Anatilimnocola floriformis: one gene and its partner. The protein of the gene in region 2 interacts with the protein of the main gene of each other region in a pairwise test. Links are inferred from orthologs where the notes say so. Each region holds a gene or a part of one and is shown on either strand. Other genes may lie near its edges.

Evidence for each region.
Region 1: the proteins of aceE (region 2) and nth interact in binary tests that used the Escherichia coli proteins (3 or more experiments, as listed by UniProt). The link is inferred for Anatilimnocola floriformis from one-to-one orthologs.

The regions. Positions count from the first base shown.
Region 1 is NZ_JAMLFW010000001.1:5,782,347-5,791,293, forward strand. The notes cover bases 2,522-5,358. They hold nth (endonuclease III), read left to right. Parts: upstream 2,522-3,519; coding sequence 3,520-4,197; downstream 4,198-5,358. Other genes in these bases: M9Q49_RS22990 (3-oxoacyl-ACP synthase III family protein), read right to left, coding at 2,522-3,352; M9Q49_RS23000 (hypothetical protein), read right to left, coding at 4,209-5,087; arfB (alternative ribosome rescue aminoacyl-tRNA hydrolase ArfB), read right to left, coding at 5,141-5,358. In the rest of the region: M9Q49_RS22980 (TlpA family protein disulfide reductase), read left to right, coding at 464-1,570; M9Q49_RS22985 (RraA family protein), read right to left, coding at 1,641-2,303; more of M9Q49_RS22990, read right to left, coding at 2,348-2,521; more of arfB, read right to left, coding at 5,359-5,563; M9Q49_RS23010 (hypothetical protein), read right to left, coding at 5,725-7,494; M9Q49_RS23015 (SufS family cysteine desulfurase), read right to left, coding at 7,813-8,947. UniProt on the Escherichia coli protein: DNA repair enzyme that has both DNA N-glycosylase activity and AP-lyase activity. The DNA N-glycosylase activity releases various damaged pyrimidines from DNA by cleaving the N-glycosidic bond, leaving an AP (apurinic/apyrimidinic) site.
Region 2 is NZ_JAMLFW010000001.1:283,843-293,266, reverse strand. What follows is about bases 3,913-7,226. They hold aceE (pyruvate dehydrogenase (acetyl-transferring), homodimeric type), read right to left. Parts: upstream 6,843-7,226; coding sequence 4,113-6,842; downstream 3,913-4,112. Other genes in these bases: M9Q49_RS01125 (2-oxo acid dehydrogenase subunit E2), read right to left, coding at 3,913-3,962. Outside these bases: M9Q49_RS01150 (RING finger protein), read left to right, coding at 1-216; M9Q49_RS35690 (RING finger protein), read left to right, coding at 309-1,118; M9Q49_RS01140 (RING finger protein), read left to right, coding at 1,120-1,923; M9Q49_RS01135 (hypothetical protein), read left to right, coding at 1,981-2,235; M9Q49_RS01130 (CPBP family intramembrane glutamic endopeptidase), read left to right, coding at 2,214-2,594; more of M9Q49_RS01125, read right to left, coding at 2,598-3,912; M9Q49_RS01115 (tRNA dihydrouridine synthase), read left to right, coding at 7,332-8,390; M9Q49_RS01110 (hypothetical protein), read left to right, coding at 8,400-9,131; M9Q49_RS01105 (DNA-methyltransferase), read right to left, coding at 9,134-9,424. UniProt on the Escherichia coli protein: Component of the pyruvate dehydrogenase (PDH) complex, that catalyzes the overall conversion of pyruvate to acetyl-CoA and CO(2).

The DNA of each region.
Region 1 (8,947 bases), 5.5 Mb from region 2 along the record:
GCGGGAGGGCGAGGCGCCTCGCCCTCCCGAAATCAGCACCAGCGTGAATCGTTACCATGCCGATTTCGGCCAGACCAAAGTTGGCAACGCGCGTGTGTCTCTAAGTTTGGGGGATCCTCCGAATTTCAATGTGTCGCCATAGGTAATCATGCTCCAAAAGGCGACTGCTCAAGCAACTTGACAACCACCCGAATTGACTATTATAAAGTGCGATATTCCAACGACGAATTTACGATCGAAATGAACATTAAAGCCTTCACAAAAAACAACTTACGAAACATTTTGAGAATCGCATAACCTGTTATATCTCAATGCCCCGAAAGGTGGGTGCCTGCGATCGGAAAAATCACCGATTCCGGCGAACCCCGCCGTCGATCGGCCACGCTCTCCCCAGGTCGCACAATCCCGATATGATTGGGGCTTACTAGCAACCTAACCAAAATGCTATTCACGGAGGCTCTGTATGTTTCGCTCGTTGGTCGCCGCTGTTTCACTGTTGTTGTTCAGCGCGTGGCAACTCCCCGCCGCTGAAGTCCTTGTCGGCGACGCTGCTCCGCCACTCGCCGTGAAAGAGTTCGTCAAAGGCGAACCGGTGAAGGAATTCGCCAAGGGGAAGGTTTACGTTGTCGAGTTCTGGGCCACCTGGTGCGGCCCGTGCATCAAAGCCATTCCGCACGTCAGCGAACTGCAAGCCAAGCACAAAGCGGTTACTTTCATCGGCGTCGATGTGATGGAGCGGGCCGATGACGAGGTGAAGGCGTTCGTCAAAAAGATGGGCGACAAGATGAACTATCGCGTCGCCATCGATAAGCCCGACGGCGACGGGGACAACGGCGTGATGGCTCAGACCTGGCTCGACGCCAGCTATCAGATGGGCATCCCTTGCTCGATGATCGTCGATGGCGCCGGCAAGCTCGCTTGGGTTGGCCATCCGATGAAACTCGAAGAACCGCTCGAAAAGGTCATCGCCGGCAAATGGGATCTCGCTGCCGCGGCCAAGGAATTCAAAGCCGAAATCGAAGCCGCCAAGATCGAAGCGAATCTCACCGAAGCCGTTGATAAGCTAATCGACGCCGAAAAGTACACCGAAGCCATCAAGCTGCTCGACGAAGGTTTTGCCAAGGCCCCAGCGCTCGAACAGAAGTACGGCATGGTGAAGTTCAGCGCTCTTATCGCGCAAGAAAAGGAAGCCGACGCTTACGCCTATGGCAACAAGTTGCTGGAGAAGTTCGGCAAGGAAGACCCGAACATTCCGTTTGGTCTCGCCATGTCGGTGCTCACCGACGACGACGACAAACCGGTCACCGAGCTCGAAGCCCCCGCCGCCAAGTTCGCCGTGACTGCCACTTCGCAACTCGTCAAAACGATGACCACTTTCAAAGGTGTCGACGACGCCAACCGCTCGGTCGCCAACGAGACTCACGCGTTCGCTCTCTTCCTCAGCGGTAATGCCAAGGAAGCCGCGGCGACTCAGGAAAAGGCCATCGCTCTCGCCAAAGGCACGCCGCGGGAAAAGGACAAGACGATGGTGGAGAAACTGAAGAAGTACCAGGCCGGACTGAAGAAGTAAGAAGCAGGATAGGAGGCGGGGAATACAAGGCATTTGCCTTTCCCTCGTCTCCCGTCTCTCGCCTCTGCTCTTACAGCACTCCATACTTCTTAAACGCCGCTGTCGCCGTCATTCCGTCGGCGATGGCTTGGCGGACGATGTTTTCGTCGTGGACTTTGTTCCAGGCGTGACGGACAACTTCTGCTTCGACGGCGCGCGGGATAACCACCACGCCATCGATATCGGCGACGACGAGATCGCCAGGCACAAACCGCACGCCATCGATTTCAACCGGCACGTCGATGTCGATCACGCGATTGCGATCTTTGCTGTCGTAAAGACTCGTGCCACGGGCCCAGATCGGAAAGCCCATCTGAGTCATCTTCGCTCGGTCGCGGACAGCGCCATCGACGATTGCGCCGACACAACCGGTTCGCCGAGCAGCGGTCGAGAGTAGTTCGCCCCACAGACCTGAGCGAAACGTTCCGCCAGCCGCAGCGATGATCACATCGTCCGGCTGACAAGTGTCGACGGCTTGGAGCTCGAGTTCGTAGGGACTCGGATCCGGATGAGCCATGTCGGCCCAGAGGGTTGTCTTGCAACGGCCAATTAACACGCCAGTCGTCGTCAGCGGCGAGAGCGGCACTCGTGGCGATTGGTGCGGGTAGCCCAGCGCATCGAGGGCATCGCAAACCACGGCAGAATAAAAGACAGCCCGCATCTGCGCGAGCGAAATCGATTCATCGGCAGGCATTTTGTCTTCCCTCGTCTCCCGCCTCTCGTCGCTCGCCTCAGGAACTACCGCCGCCAGCGATCCTGCCACACGCAGCCCGCCCAACTCCAGCCCACGCCGAAGCCGATGAGCATGTTGCGCATCTGGCGGTTGAGTTTTCCCTTACGGCGGAGATCGTCGATCAAGATCGGCAGCGTCGACGACACGGTGTTGCCGCAATGCTCGAGCGCCATCGGCATTCGTTCTTCACTGAGGCCCAGCCGTTCGCGCAGCTGATCGAGCATCTTGCGCGTGGCTTGGTGAAAGAGGAACAGGTCGATGGCATCGCTCGTCAGGTTCGCGGCACGGCAGGTGTCATCGATCAACTGCGGCACGGCCGTCACCGTGAAGTTGATCAGGCTCGGCCCGTCCATGTAGAGCGCGCTCTGCCAGCGATGCCGATGCCGCGGTTTGATCGCAGCGTCTTCGGCGCGATTGCCACCCTTGGTCACAAGCAGCGTATCGGCCCCCGTGCCATCGGTGCCAAACTGAAATGCGGTGAGAGACGGCTCATCGGCTGCTTCGATCAGCGTCGCCGCAGCGCCATCACCAAAGATTGTTCGCAAACTGCGATCGGCTTCGTGAATGTATTTGCTGTAGGTCTCAGCCGTGATCAGCAGCACCCGCTTCACCGAACCGCCGCGGATCAGGCCATCGGCCAGCGACAGACCATACACAAAGCCGGAACAACCGAGGTTGAAATCGAGCGCGCCGACGTTGGTGCGGAGGCCCAAGCGATGTTGTAACAAGCAAGCCGTCGTCGGCAGCGGATAGTCGGGAGTTTGTGTGCAGAGCAGAATGAAATCGATCGACTGCGGATCGATGTGGTGTTCGGCAAATAGCTTCTGACAAGCCTTCACGGCCAAGTCGGAGGCACACTCATCGGGCGCGGCAATGTGCCGGGCAGCGATGCCGGTCTTCTCGTAAATCGTGTCGAGATCCCAGCCGGGAAACAGCTCTTTTAATTGGGCATTCGTCTCGACCCGCTCGGGGAGATGAATGGCGATGGGTCCTACCGCTGCGTACTTCACGATCGCTGTTTTCCCGTTGCTTCGATCCTTATGGCGACCGGCGCGACCGCCCTGCCGAATCACTCAACCTTAGCGGTGGCGGAAACTTGGGTCAATTGGGAGAGCCCGCACATCGGCCCACTCCGCTATCCTTAATCCCCAGTCGCATCCTACCACCGGAACTCTCCATGCCAGCCGTCGCTCAAACCAAAGTCCAAGCCAGCAAAGTCGTCAAAGCCCTCGCCCTGGGTTACCCCGACGCCGAATGTGCGCTGATCCACGATAGCCCGTTCCAACTGCTGATTGCCACCATCCTTTCGGCCCAGTGCACCGACGAGCGGGTAAACATCGTCACCAAGGACCTCTTCGCCCAGTGCCCCACGCCACAAGCCATTGTCGATCTGCCGGTGAAGGATCTGGAAAAAATCATCCAAAGCGCCGGCTTCTACCGCATGAAAGCCAAGAACATCAAAGGCTGCTGCCAGAAGCTTGTGGATGATCACGGCGGCGAAGTGCCGCAGTCGCTCGCCGAACTGGTGGAACTTCCCGGTGTCGGCCGGAAGACGGCCAATGTCGTGCTCGGCACCTCTTTCGGCATTCCCTCGGGAATTGTCGTCGACACCCACGTCACGCGGCTGACCAATCGCCTCGGCTTGACCGACAAGCAGGACGCCGTAAAGATCGAAACTGAACTCATGCCGATCGTGCCGAAGCAGGAATGGATCAACTTCTCGCACCGCTTGATTCACCACGGCCGGCGGATTTGCAAAGCGCGCAAGCCACTGTGCAATGACTGCCTCATGCTGAAGTTCTGCCCGCAGGTGGGTGTGGATCAGATTGGCGAGAAGAAAAAGGACGCCGAGTAAGCCGTTGTCGCCTAGCCGAAATTGAGCACGCCGGGCCGACTCTTTTGGCCCAGAAAGGCGTTGAGTTGCGCCAGGTATTTGGGCGTAACACGGGTTTTGTGCGCGGTCACTTTTTTCAGATCGCGATACTGCTCGCCGGCGAACTCTTGCAGGTCAGCATCGCGAACGTTGGAGCCGGAGAGATCGATTTCCTCCAGGCCCGGGCGATTGCTGAGCCATTCGTGTACCAGTGCGAACATTCCTGGCTGGAAGGGAAAATTGTGAATCGTGACGAGGTGCGGCTGGTTTTTCTTCCAGGTGATCTGGCCGTTAAATGCCTGCATGATTTCGCTGAGGGTCTTATGGCCGAACCACCACTTCAGCTGATAGCCGAGTTCTGAGCCAGAAGCGATCGCCGTGATCACGTGACCAGCCGTGTGAATGATGTGATACACATGGACATTCTCGATCTGCGTTTCGCGAACAGTGATCGAAAGAAGGGCCTCGGACCCGGGCACGAGAGCCCCCAGCGGAATCGGCGCCCAGACGACGGGCTTGCTGATGGCGACCTGTTCGAGCTTGACCTCGATGTGTTTCACCTTGTCCCACGGAACCACCTGCGTGCCCCGCGGCCAAGGATAGTAAATCGTCAGCTCGTCGCCAAAGACCACCTCACGGCCGTTGCGGTAGGCATCGTAGAGAAAGTAGCAGCCGGTAAAACCCGCCAAGATGGCCACTAGCGAAAGCACGTAGCACGGAATGCCGACGAGCATGTTGGTGTCTTCGTCACCGAACGGCTGCGACGCAGAAACCCAAGCCGCGAACGCCAGCAGGGCGATTCCTGCCGGCAACGCCAGCGGCGCGAGGAGCAGTTGAAAGAGACTGTATTGGTTGGAGACCAGGCGATACATGGCAGGACTCGCGCGGGCTAAAGTAAAAATCTGGGCAGATCTGGATGCGAATTCTAATCCCAACTCGTTCGCCGGTTGGCTTTTGTTTGTGACTTGCTTTTCTTCTCGTTCAGCCGCCGCACCTTCGACCCCTTCGTGGGTTTCGTCGGTCGGCGTTTCTTCGGCGGGACGAGAATCTCTAGGATCATACCGCGAAGTTTGTCGAGGCAGAGCTGAATATTCTTCGGCTGATCGCGCGATTCCTGGCTGATGATCACGATCTCGCCCTGCGTGGTAATCCGGCTGGCAAACTTGTCGAGAAAGCGCCGCTTCACATCGTCGGGGAGCGAGGGGGACTGCGTCGCATCCCAATGCATGGTCGCTTTGCTACTGACCTTATTGACGTTCTGGCCGCCGGGGCCGCTGCTGCGAGCAAAGGTGAAGCGGAATTCGCTATCGGGAATCAAGATGCGGGAACTGATTTGCAGATCGGCCATGGATTGAGTTCACGGGTTAAGGTTTTGCTATCTGCAACCTTACAACCCCTGCCGGGCCAGAGCGAGATGCCGGGCTGACAAAATTACGCATGCGCATAAAAAAGCCCCGCGGCGAACCCACAACGCCGCGGGGCAGAAGGCACTCGTTATTTGCCGATCAACTACGGGAGCTGATCGACCTTACCACGGGCAGCGTCCGTATTGTCGGCCGGCTTTTCAAGCCGCACGAACACGAACGTCTGCGTCTTTTCCGGTCCCAGGTGGACCAGCACCGGCGTTTGATCTTGAGTCAGGTTGTAGATACCCGTCTCAAACACGATGTCCTTGTTGTCATCGATCGAGAAGGCCATACGCTGCGTCTTCTGATCGATCTTGCCGCTCAAAGAGTGTGTCTCATCGGTCTTCTTGTTGAAGAAGGTACCAGTCACGAAACCCTTCTTATCGACGGCCAACTGGATGAACCGCGAAGGCTCGATCTTGTCGGTCTCGCCAGGATCAGCCGTCTCGACTACCGCGAAGGTACCGAGGGCGAGCCATTCTTCGGCGTTCTGGCTGGGGACTTGGCTTGGGTCGATCGCGGCCAGAGCCGCAGCCGACTGAGCATATTCCTCGGCCGTACCAACCTGCGTACCGTCGACGTAGACGTTATTGTCGCGATAGACAACATTGCCGCCCGAGCCGTAGTCGTAGTAGTAAGGCGAGTTCCAGCCGTAACCGCTATAGAAGCCATTCACGCCACCCCAACCCGGGTTGCCCCACCAGTAACCCCAGGGGCGGTAACCGATGTAGTTGAAGTAACCGTAGGGGCGATACACATAGCGACCCGACCACCAGCGATTGCCGAAGTACGGATAGTTGTTGTTACCCCACCAGCGATTCACGCCGTTGTGGTAACCACCCCAGTAGTTGCCGCGGCCGACGTGAGCGCCCAGATAGTTGTAACCACCGAGGCCGATCGAGGCACCGATGATGCCGCCGAGGTTTGAGTTCAAACGGCTGTTGTTATAAATGCCGTTGTTGTACCAAGACGGCCGAAAACCATTCCGCGCGGCGAGGTTGGCACCAGCCAGGTTGTTTCCAACCCGTGCATTCACGCCCGCCTGACCGTTGAGGAAGTTATTCACTTGAGTCCGGCCGTCAACACCGACGCGAGCAGCGCCCGGAACATTAGCCCGCACCGCGGCATTCGTACCAGCATTCACTCCAGGCAGAATGTTGCTGCGGATCGGCGAGTTGATTCGATTCGCATTCAAAGCTGAATTTACATTCGCCCGAATGTCGTTGCCGGCTACATTCGCACCAGCGCGGATACCCGTGTTCGCATTCACACCAGGTGCAACCGGACGCAACGCAGCACGTGTATCAGCACCTACGTTCGCACCAACACCTGGTCGCACCGCAGCAGCTGCGCCGACGCCAGGAACATTGGCCCGAACGTTCGCAGCCGTATTGGCGCCCACATTGCTGCGAACTGCAGCACCGGGGACATTCGAACTGATTCTAGGCGTGACTGCAGCATTGGCACCCGGAGCAACAGTTGCCGCCGCTCGTGGAGCTGCGGTGACATTTGCACGAGGAGCAACTGTCGCGGCAGCCCGCGGAGCAGCCGATGCACCGACACCTGCGTTTACACGAGGTGCAACAGTTGCGCTGGCTCGTGGAGCAGCGCTCACGTGTGCTGGAGCAGCAGCACCGCCGCCGACTCGCACACCTCCGCCACCGCCACCGCTTACTCGTGCGGCACCGCCGCCACTAAAGCCTCCGCCGCCGGCGCGAGCACCACCGCCCCCACCGCCGCCGAATCCTCCTCCGCCGCCACCACCTCGTCCACCGCCACCGCCGCCTCCACCACCACCTCGTTGGGCCGACGCTTCCAGCGGTATTACGACGGCCAGCAACATTGCTGCTGCTATGTGCCAATAAGTCTTCATTTCAAAACCCTTTCTGACGAACCAGAAACTTGTCGTCAGGCAATTACTACTTGCCCGCCGCGCGAGGTGAGCCTGCATAATGTCGGGCTCTTGTTCGCGTGGAAACTAATTTGCGAACGTCATGCCGCTAGCTCTTATTCTGATCGAAAAGAGTTGGAATGTCGCTAAACCAGCTAATAAACAGCACTTATTGCGTCCGGATCTTGAGCCAAAGATAACGGAAGCTCAAGAAATGGCGAGAATGTCGCCATTCGGCCGCGTGCGGTAATCAAGCAACGCGCTCTTCTGGCAGCCAGTCCATCACGCCACGCAGATCGGTTAGCGCGCAAAGCGTCTTTGAATCGCTGTCAGTTCGCGAGCCAGGCTCTCGACTTCTTCGAGCGTGTTGTAGAGATAGAAACTCGCGCGGCAGGAGTGCGACACGCCGAGGCGCTCGTGCAGAGGCATCGCGCAGTGATGTCCCGCGCGAACAGCAATCCCTTGCACATCAAGCAGTCGCGACAAATCGTCGGGATGCACGCCGGCAAGTTCGAACGTAACCAAGCCACCTTTCTCTTCTGGCGCCGGCCCCAAAATTCGCAAACCAGGAATCGGCGCGAGCAGCTCGTGCGCGTAGCGAGTCAGTTGCAACTCGTGTTCGCGGATGCTGTGCAGGCCGATCTTTTGCAGGTACTCGATCGCCGCACCCAGGCCGATGGCTTGTACAATCGGCGGCGTGCCGGCTTCGAACTTGTGCGGCAGCGGCGCGGGAGTAAAACCGTTGAGGGTGACCCGATCGATCATACTGCCACCGCCGAGGAACGGCGGCATCGCGTTCAGCAACTGCTCCTTGCCGTAAAGCACACCGATGCCCGTCGGCCCGAGCATCTTGTGACCGCTGCAGGCGAGGAAGTCGCAGTCGAGCGTCTGCACATCGAGCACTTCATGCGGCGCCGCTTGCGCCGCATCGACCAGCACCACCGCGCCGACAGCGTGGGCGCGGGCGATGATCGCGCGGAGCGGATTCATCGTTCCCAGTACATTCGAAATGGCCGTTACCGCGACGATCTTCGTCCGCGGCGTGAACAGCTTCTCCGCCGCAGTGAGATCGAGTTGAAAATCGCTGCCGAGGGGAATCCAGCGAATCACCGCGCCGGTGCGGGCCGCGATCTGCTGCCAGGGAACGATATTGGAGTGATGCTCCATTTCGGTCAGCAGGATTTCGTCGCCGGCTTGCAGATTCGCGCTGCCGTAACTTTGTGCGACAAGGTTGATGCCCGCCGTCGTGCCGCTGGTGAAAATGATCTCCTGCCGCGCGCGGGCATTGAGTAGCGTTTGAGCGCTCGTACGGGCCTGTTCATACAGTTGGGTAGTTTCTGCCGCCAGCGTGTGCCCACCGCGATGGACATTGCTGTAGCAAGTCTCTTCGACGTGTCGCATGGCGGCGAGCACCGCCGTGGGTCGCTGCGTCGAT
Region 2 (9,424 bases):
TGCGGCGAAGAAATGTCGGCCGAGATTGTCATCTGCCGTCGCTGTCAGACGCCGCACCATCGTGATTGCTGGGAATATGCCGGCGGCTGCGCGACGTATGGCTGTCGCGAGACGATCTATCTGCTCCCCCGCCGGGCTTTTCCTACGGCAGGAAATCACGCGCCCCCCGAGCCATCGCAAGAACTGCCGCCTGGTCGGCCCAGCAAGCCGCGTTAAGGGGGATTTCGGTTTTCGCAAAAGAACATCTGGCGAAAATCGAATACCATAAAACGTCCTTTCGCTGCTGAAGGGAGATTTGGGAGCTTGCCGTGGCCCGTGATGCGTTTCCTTTATGCTTCATCGCCTTCCTGGTGATTATTGGCATCTTCGTCGCCATCGCGTCGATTTCGAGCGCCGTCAATAAAGGCGTGCTCGAGCAAGTCGCCAAGCGTTGGAAGGGCTACGTCGAGCTGGGCGGCTTCTTTGGTTACGACGGTCTCGTGATGCAAATCGGCGACGCCTATGCTCGGCTCAGTTATTCGAAGCGCGGCAAAAACAGCCGCAATACACACTTGTCGGTTCATTTTCCCGACAAGCAACTGCGACTTGAGCTGTATGTGCAGGACGTGATTCAGCAGTTGAAGAAATTGCTGGGCATGTATGACCTGGAAATCGGCGCGCGCGAGTTCGACGATGCCTTCATCATCAACGGCAATCAACCGGAGCGGATCATCGAGTATCTGAATCCGCAGTCGCAAGTGGCGATCCTGAAGCTCGCTCGTTTTTCCACGCTGGTCTCAAACGATCTGCACCTGACGATTTCCGGCGGCGTGCTGCGGGTGACAAAGCATCGTGGTTTTCAGAGCGTGGGTGAGCTGAACGAGTTCATCACCCTGTTCTCCGAAGTGTTCGAAGCGCTCGCCTATTCGCGCAACACCGGGATCGAGTTCGTCTCGTCTTCGCCGCTGCCGCGGGTGCAAGAGACCGAATGCCAGGTCTGTGGCCATCCGCTCGAGGGAAAGATCGTCTTTTGTTTGAGCTGCAAAACGCCGCACCATCTCGATTGCTGGAATTATTTCGAATCGTGCGCGGTCTACGGTTGTGGGCAGCATCGTTACACCGAAGCCAGGCGAGCATAGCATGGAGAGCGGTGTTGAATTTGCAGTCGTGCTGTTCGCTATCGGCGTGATCATGGTGATCATCGCCGGCATCGCGTATTCATCGCATAACAGCGACCTGAATCGTTTTGCCTCAATCTGGCGGGGCCGCATCAAGCGCGGCGGGGCCTGGGATTTCCCGCAGGTGACGTTTCAGCTGGGCGACACGCCCACGACTCTCAGCTATTCGAACGACGGCGACGATGTTTACACGCATCTCACCATGTCGCTGTTCGACATTCGGCTGCGGATGGAACTGCGGCCGCAGGGAATTGCCCAGAACATCGGCAAATACTTCGGCATGCAGGACATCGAGATCGGCGTGCCGGAGTTCGATGCGGCGTTCATCATTCAAGGGAGTAACGAGCGCGAGATCCGCGAGTTTCTGCGTCAAGACGTTCGTTACGCGATCATGGCGCTGGTCTGCTGCGGCACGCAGCCCCACCACGATCTGCACTTGCAGTTAGGTGGCGGCACACTGCGAGTCACCAAGCACGAGCACTTCACCAGCGAGCTGCAGCTGTCGGAATTTGCCCGCTGTTGCTTCAAGCTGATCCGGCTCATTCAAAAACCGCTGAGCGACGGCATTGAGTTCGTCGAAGGGCAAGTGCGGCCTACGATTTCCTTGCACGATACAGAATGCCAGGTCTGCGGCGATCCACTTACTGAAAACGTGGTGCAGTGCCAGAAATGTAAAACGCCGCACCATCTCGATTGCTGGCAGTACTTCGGCTCGTGCTCGGTCTATGGCTGCGGCCACAAGCGGTGTATCGTGCTCCGCAAGTAACCACTGTCGGCTTTCGCTCCGCGAAAGCACGCGTCTTTTTGAACGCCTGAGTCCAACGTGCTCCCTGCTGAAGATGCCAATCCGTCGCCGGCTCGCTTTGTGAGCCTTGCGCTAGTGCTCGAGGGTGGACTCGCTGCTGTGGCGATGGTCATTGGTTGGCTGGTAGGTTTTGATCCGTGGCACGGTCTGTGGCGGACCGATTACGACGCGAGCGCGCTCTGCCGCGACGTACTTTGGGGAGTTGCCGCCACCGGACCAGCCGTGGCCATTCTGCTGGTCGATTTCGAGCAATGGAGGCACTCGCTGATCTGAAAGATCAGGTCCGTGAGCTGCTACAGAAGTTATTGCGAGGCGCCGCCCTGTGGCAACTCCTCATCGTTGCGCTCGCGGCGGGAATTGGCGAAGAGGTGCTCTTCCGCGGCTTGATTCAAGCGGGCCTGGCCGCGCTGCTGCCGAACTCGTTCGCACTGGTCGGCAGCTTATTGATCGCGTCGGTCTTGTTCGGATTGTGCCACTATCTGAGCAACACTTACTTCGCGCTGGCGACACTCGCCGGCGCTTACTTTGGGCTGCTGATGCTCGTCAGCGGCAGTTTGCTGCCGGCGATCATCGCGCACGCGCTGTACGACTTCATCGCGCTGGCGTACTTGCTGCACGATGGCGAAGCGTAAACGCTACGGAGCGAGCAGCAACCGGCTGGGGCTCTTCAGATAATCGATCACGTCGTTGAGGAACCGCGCCGCAGCGCCGCCGTCGACGAGGCGATGATCGTACGAAATGCTCAGCGGCATCATCAAGCGGATGACGATTTCGTCGTTGACGACGACCGGCATCTTGCGAGCCCGACCAACCAGCAGGATGGCTACTTCCGGCACGTTGATGATCGGCGTGCTGTAAGTACCGCCGATCGCGCCGAGGTTGCTGATGGTGAACGTGCTCCCCTGCATGTCGGCAGCCGTAATCTTGCCGTCGCGGACGTTCTCGCTGATTGTTCCCAGGGCCCGCGCGACATCGGGAATCGACATGGTGTCGGGATGACGCAGGCTGGGGACCATCAGGCCCCGGTCAGTGTCGACCGCGATGCCGACGTTGACGTAGTCCTTGAAGATGATGTGCTCGCCATCTTCGTCGATCGAAGCGTTGATCGTGGGATGCGACTTGAGGGCCATGGCGACGGCCTTCACCACGAACGGCAGGCTCGTGAGCTTGATTCCCTTGCGAGCGTAGTCGTCCTTGCTGCTGACGCGGATCTTTTCCAGCTCGGTCACGTCGGCATCGTCGAAATTGGTAACCCGCGGGCAAGTCGTCCACGACTTGTGCATCTGGGCCGCGATGACCTTGCGGATCTTGGTCATCTTCTCGACATGGATCGGCCCGTAGTTGTCGCGAGCGCTCGAGCCGGCGTCAGTCTTGCTACTGTTCACACCCACGCCTTGGCTTTGAGCGCGGACCACGGCGAGAACATCTTCGCGCGAAATGCGACCGCCCGGACCACTGCCGGTGACGCGCGACAGATCGACGCCCACTTCGCGAGCAAAGCGACGAACAGCCGGCCCCGCGGCGACATCGCCATACTCAGCTGCTTCTTCGGCGGGAGCGATGGTGGCGACCGGCGCTTGAGCAACCGGCTGCGGCGCTGGAACGGCCTTCACGGGAGCAGGAGCAACGGGCGCTGGTTTCGCCGCGGCTGGCTGGGGAGCCGGAGCGGCAGGTTGCGGCGCTGGCTTGGCTGGCGCCGGAGCAGCCTTCGGCGCTTCAGCAGCAGGAGCCGGCTTGGCTGGCGCGGCTGAGGCACCAGCGGCGGCGCCTTCGAGCGTGAGCAGGACCGCACCGTTCTTCACGGTTTGGCCCTTCTTGATGTGTACCTTCACGACCTTGCCGGCGAAATCACTCGGCACTTGCATGGTCGCTTTGCCGGTTTCGATATCGATGATCGCCTGATCCTTGGCGATGGTGTCTCCCTCGCTGACGAGGATGTCAACGATATCTCCCGATTCCACACCTTCGCCGAGATTGGGGAGTTTGACTTCGATGGCCATGATTGTTTCGCTTCTATTCTTCGATTCGATTGATTAGCTAAGTCTTGGTGCGGCTCAGGCCCCTCACCCCAACCCTCTCCCCGGCGTACCGGGGCGAGGGAGTAATGCGAGGAGTTTCATCCCTTCCTCGCTTCAACCCTTCATCCCTACTTACGCAAAGTACGGATCGATCTTCTCGGGGTTGATCCCGAGGTCCTTAATGGCTTGAGCCGCCACGCTCTTGTCGAGGTCGCCGCGGAGGCCCAAGCGATACAGCGTGGCGAGGGTGACGCATTCGGCATCGACCTCGAAGTGCCGACGCAGGGCTTCTCGGGTTTCGCTGCGGCCCATGCCGTCGGTGCCGAGGGCGTAGTAATCGCCAGGAATCCAAGCGGCGATCTGTTCTTGCACTGCCCGGACATAATCCGACGCAGCGACGAACAGGCTTCCCTTTTCCGGCGCGAGAACTTCTTCGACATACGAAGTCCGCCGCGGCTGATCGGGATGCAGCATGTTCCAATGCTCGCAGGAGTGAGCATCGCGCCGCAACTGCGTGTAGCTGGTGACGCTCCACACGTTGCTGCTAATGCCGTACTTCTCGGCGAGGAGGTCCTGCGCCTTCAGCACATGACGAAGGATAGCGCCACCGCCGAAGAGGTTCACCTTAAGCTTGGCGCCCGGCACTTCCTTGGTCTTGAACTTGTACATGCCGCGAATGATGCCGTCTTCGACACCTTCCGGCATCGGCGGATGCGCGTAGTTCTCGTTGCCGACCATCAGGTAATAGATGGCCGTCTCGCCGTCCTGATACATCCGCCGCATGCCGTCGAGAATGATCGCCGCGATCTCGTAGTTGTACGCCGGGTCGTAGGCCCGCACGTTCGGGAATGCGATCGCGTTCAGCAAGCTGTGACCATCTTGATGCTGCAGGCCTTCGCCATTGAGCGTCGTGCGACCCGCAGTGCCGCCGAGCAAGAAGCCCTTGGCCCGCATGTCCTGAGCGCACCAGATCGAATCGCCGACGCGCTGGAAGCCGAACATCGAGTAGTAGATGTAGAACGGAATCATGTTCACGCCATGCGAAGCATAGGCAGTGCCCGCCGCGCAGAAGCTGCTGATCGAGCCCGCTTCGGTGATTCCTTCTTCCAGAATCTGGCCGTTCGTCGCCTCTTTGTATTTGGCGAGAATGCCCGAATCGACCGGCTCGTACAGCTGACCGACGTGCGAGTAGATGCCGATCTCGTTGAACATGCCTTCCATGCCGAACGTCCGCGATTCATCGGGAACAATCGGCACGACATACTTGCCGATCTGCTTGTCGCGGACCAGCTTGCGGAGCAACGACACGAAGGCCATCGTGGTCGAGGCTTCCTTGTCGCCGGTGCCGACTTTGAACTCGTTGAACGTGGAATCCGAGAACTGCGGTGTTTGAATCGTCGGCGCGACCTTCGGCCGGCTCGGCACGCTGCCGCCGAGCGCTGCGCGACGTTCGCGCAGATAACGCATTTCCTGAGAATCTTCTGGCGGCTTGTAGAACGGCGTCTTGGCCACTTCCGCATCCGAAATCGGAATGCCAAACCGCGTGCGGAACTCGAGCAACTCCGCTTCGTTCATCTTCTTGTTGTTGTGCGCGACGTTGCGGCCTTCGCCCGCTTCGCCGAGACCATAGCCCTTGATCGTCTTCGCGAGAATGACGGTCGGCTTGCCTTTGCAGTCCATGGCCGCTTTGTAGGCCGCGTAAACCTTCTCCGGATCGTGACCGCCGCGGCGGAGCTTGGCGAGCTTTTCGTCGGAGTAGTTCTCGACCAGCTTGAGCAACTCGGGATACTTGCCGAAGAAGTGCTCACGCGTGTACGAGCCCGGCATGACGACGTACTTTTGATACTGACCGTCGACTACCTCTGCCATTCGTTTCGCGAGCAAGCCCGATTCATCTTTTTCCAGTAGCGGATCCCAGTCTTCGCCCCAGACGACTTTGATCACATTCCAGCCGGCGCCACGGAACAGCCCTTCGAGCTCTTGAATGATCTTGCCGTTGCCGCGCACCGGACCATCGAGCCGTTGCAGATTGCAGTTGATGACGAAGACCAGATTTTCGAGCTTTTCGCGGCCGGCCAGCGTGATCGCGCCGAGCGACTCGGGTTCGTCGCATTCGCCGTCACCGAGGAAGGCCCACACCTTGCGACCGTTGATCGGCTTGATGCCGCGATCTTGCAGGTAATAGTTGAAGCGGGCTTGATAGATCGACATGATCGGGCCGAGGCCCATCGACACCGTGGGGAATTCCCAGAACTCCGGCATCAACCACGGATGTGGATACGACGACAACCCGGGCGTCTCGCGCAACTCGCGGCGGAAGTGATTCAGATTCTCTTCGCTCAAACGGCCTTCGAGGAAGGCCCGCGAGTACATGCCCGGCGAAGCGTGCCCCTGAAAATAAATCTGGTCACTGCTGTAGCCATCTTCGCCACGGCCTTTGAAGAAGTGGTTGAAGGCCACTTCGTACAAGGTCGCGCTCGACGCAAACGTGGAGATGTGCCCACCCACGCCGTCGAAGTTCTTGTTCGCCTTCACGACCATCGCCATCGCATTCCAGCGGACGATGCTCTTGATGCGGCGTTCGATTTCGCGATTGCCGGGATACCGCGGCTGGGCCGAGGCGGGAATCGTATTGATATAAGGAGTGTCGAGATCGATAGGCAGATCGACCCCTTGCTCGCGGGCTCGCTCTTCGAGGACCGACAGCAGGTATTTCACCCGCTCGCCGCCTTTGCTTTGCAGAACGTAGTTCAGCGAATCAAGCCATTCCTGAGTTTCGGCGGGATCGAGATCCTGCACCGGCGATTGGTTGTGAGTGCCTGCGGCAGCATCATCAACAGGAATGTCTTGTACGTCTGACATTAGCAACTCTCTTTCTCAATCTCGGCCCGGCTGCGAGCCTGCAGCAGCAAGGCGATTTCTTTTCCTGAAATGTCACTTCAGCTTTTCGGCAGACCGATCTTCGGCAGTCCATCCTAAAACTACGTAGTGTCAGCAAAACTTTGCGCAATCCGCAAAAACCGCCAACCGTATTGTTTGCCGAAATCGCGACGGGGTAAAGGCGTCGGCGGCAGTCTGGGGGGTTCGGCGGCAAGTGCAGGATTTGGGGTGGAACCTCGCAGAGCCCACCTACGGCGGCAAGGCCAAGCGACTGCGCAACTCATTTCCGCTAAATAGCTTACGAGATAGTAATCCTGGCGATCCGCCGCCGCGGCACCCGAAATTACGCCAGTTGCTAGCGATTTGCCTCGCGTGGCGGGAACTCCGGATTCAGCCCTGCCGCGACGAATTTGCCGCCCTGCGGTAGGATGCGGGGGAGAGATTCGCCCCGTTGTTGGAACTTTGCTCGCCATGTCGCCCCTCCCTCAGCTTCGCATTGGTCACCTGCAAATCGGCTCGCCATTTGTCCAGGCCGCCCTGTCGGGATACAGCGATTGGCCGATGCGGCTGATCGCGCGGCGGCATGGGGCGTCGTACACGCTCTGCGAAGTGTTGCTCGATCAGTTTCTGGTCACGTTCAAAGACCGGGCTCGCAACAAACACTTTCTCTACCTGACCGATGAAGAACGCCCCGTCGCTGGACAGTTGATGGGGGCCGAGCCGGAGCAATTCGCCCAAGGGGCCGCCCGATTAGCCGCGGCGGGCTTCGATGTGATCGATATCAACTTCGGTTGTCCGGTGAAAAAAGTCCTCGGCCGTTGTCGCGGCGGATTTCATCTCAGTCAGCCGTCGGTCGCGCTCGAAATTGTTCGGCGCACGCGCGAATCGGTTCCCGCGAATATTCCTGTCACGATCAAAATGCGCCGCGGCCTCGACGACACGCAGGAAAGCCGCGACAACTTTTTCACGATCATGGAAGGCGCGTGGCAGATGGGCATCGACGCCATCACCGTGCATGGCCGCACCGTGAAGCAGCGCTACGTCGGCCCCAGTCGCTGGGAGTTTCTCACCGAAGTGAAGAAGCAGTACCCGACGCGCACGATCATCGGCAGCGGCGATCTCTTTACAGCTGAAGATTGCCTGAACATGATTCGCACCACCAGCGTCGACGGCGTGACGATCGCCCGCGGCTGCATCGGCAACCCGTGGATTTTCTCACAATGCCGAGCCCTCGCTGCCGGCCAACCGTTGCCGCCGCCGCCATCGCTCTATGAACAGCGCGATGTTCTCCGCGAGCATTTTCTCCTGGCCCAGGAACTCTACGGCGCGGAGCGCTGCGGCCCGCAGATGCGCAAGTTCGGCATCAAGTTCGCGGCTTCGCATCCGCAGCATCTGCTCGTCCGCGAATCGTTCGCGCGCATCAAAGATCTGTCCGAATGGGACGGCGTGCTGCAAAAGTGGTACGCCGAAGATCTGCCGGGCTGCTATCCCGATCCTGCTGTGCATCGTTCGACGACAGAGTGTGCCTAAGGAATAAATATGGCCAAGAAAAAGACGCCGCGGAAAAATGTCGCCAAGAAGGCCACTAAGCGTGCCGCGAAAAAAAGCCCGCTAGTTCCAAACAAAAAGGCTGTACAAACGAAGGTCAACAAGCGAGTAGCCGTGCAATATCTTATCTTCGTTGCCGATGACGAAGATAACGGGAAAGAAGTAATGCACGCCGCGCCATTGGCAACTGCCGACGCCTCTTATCTGTGTGATCGAGTCATCCCGACCTTGCGACCCTTGAGCGACGAAGAGTACATGACCGGGCCGGTGATCATTTTGCGAACTCTCGCTCGGTTCAGCTACGTTCTGTTCGAGCAGGAGCTCTACTGGTGTGCAGAATGGCAACCAGGCTTGGTGGTGATCCGCTTCTCACCGCATCGGGAAATGGCCTGGACGGGTATTCGTTCGCCCATTCCGAACTTCGGCCGTCGCGAGCCACTGCCCGAGGACTTGGCGGCCTACGATGAAGACGCTGAGAACCATCAATACAACCTCGTATTCAAAGCATGGGATGCGCAGTTTGACGAAGACCACCGCCGCTGGAAGAAATTCAAACCAGCCAGCAAAGCGGTGCAGGCTGAATTCGAGGCCGCGCTGGCCAAAGTGAACGATCTCGGCGACCAGTTGCAAGCCCGATTTGGTGATGACAAATCAGGTGCGGCCGCGAAGAAGTGTCAAGAGAACATGAATCAGTGGCTAGGCGAGGGGATTCGCTTGAAGTGATTTCAAGTGACTCTGTCGCGAGCAATCTCGCAATACTCCGCTGCCACATCGATCCCCAGATACGAATGCCCCAGTTGCTGCGCCACGACTGCCGTGGTGCCGCTGCCGAGGAAGGGATCGAGCACGAGTCCTTTCGGCGGACAACTGGCGAGCAGGCAGGTTTGCACGAGCTTCTCCGGAAAAACCGCGAAGTGAGCGCCGCGGAACTTCGACAGCGGAATCGACCACACGGTCCGCTTGTTTCTGCCGAGCGGATGAAAGGCCTGATCCCACCTGCCGTTGTGCAGGTTAGT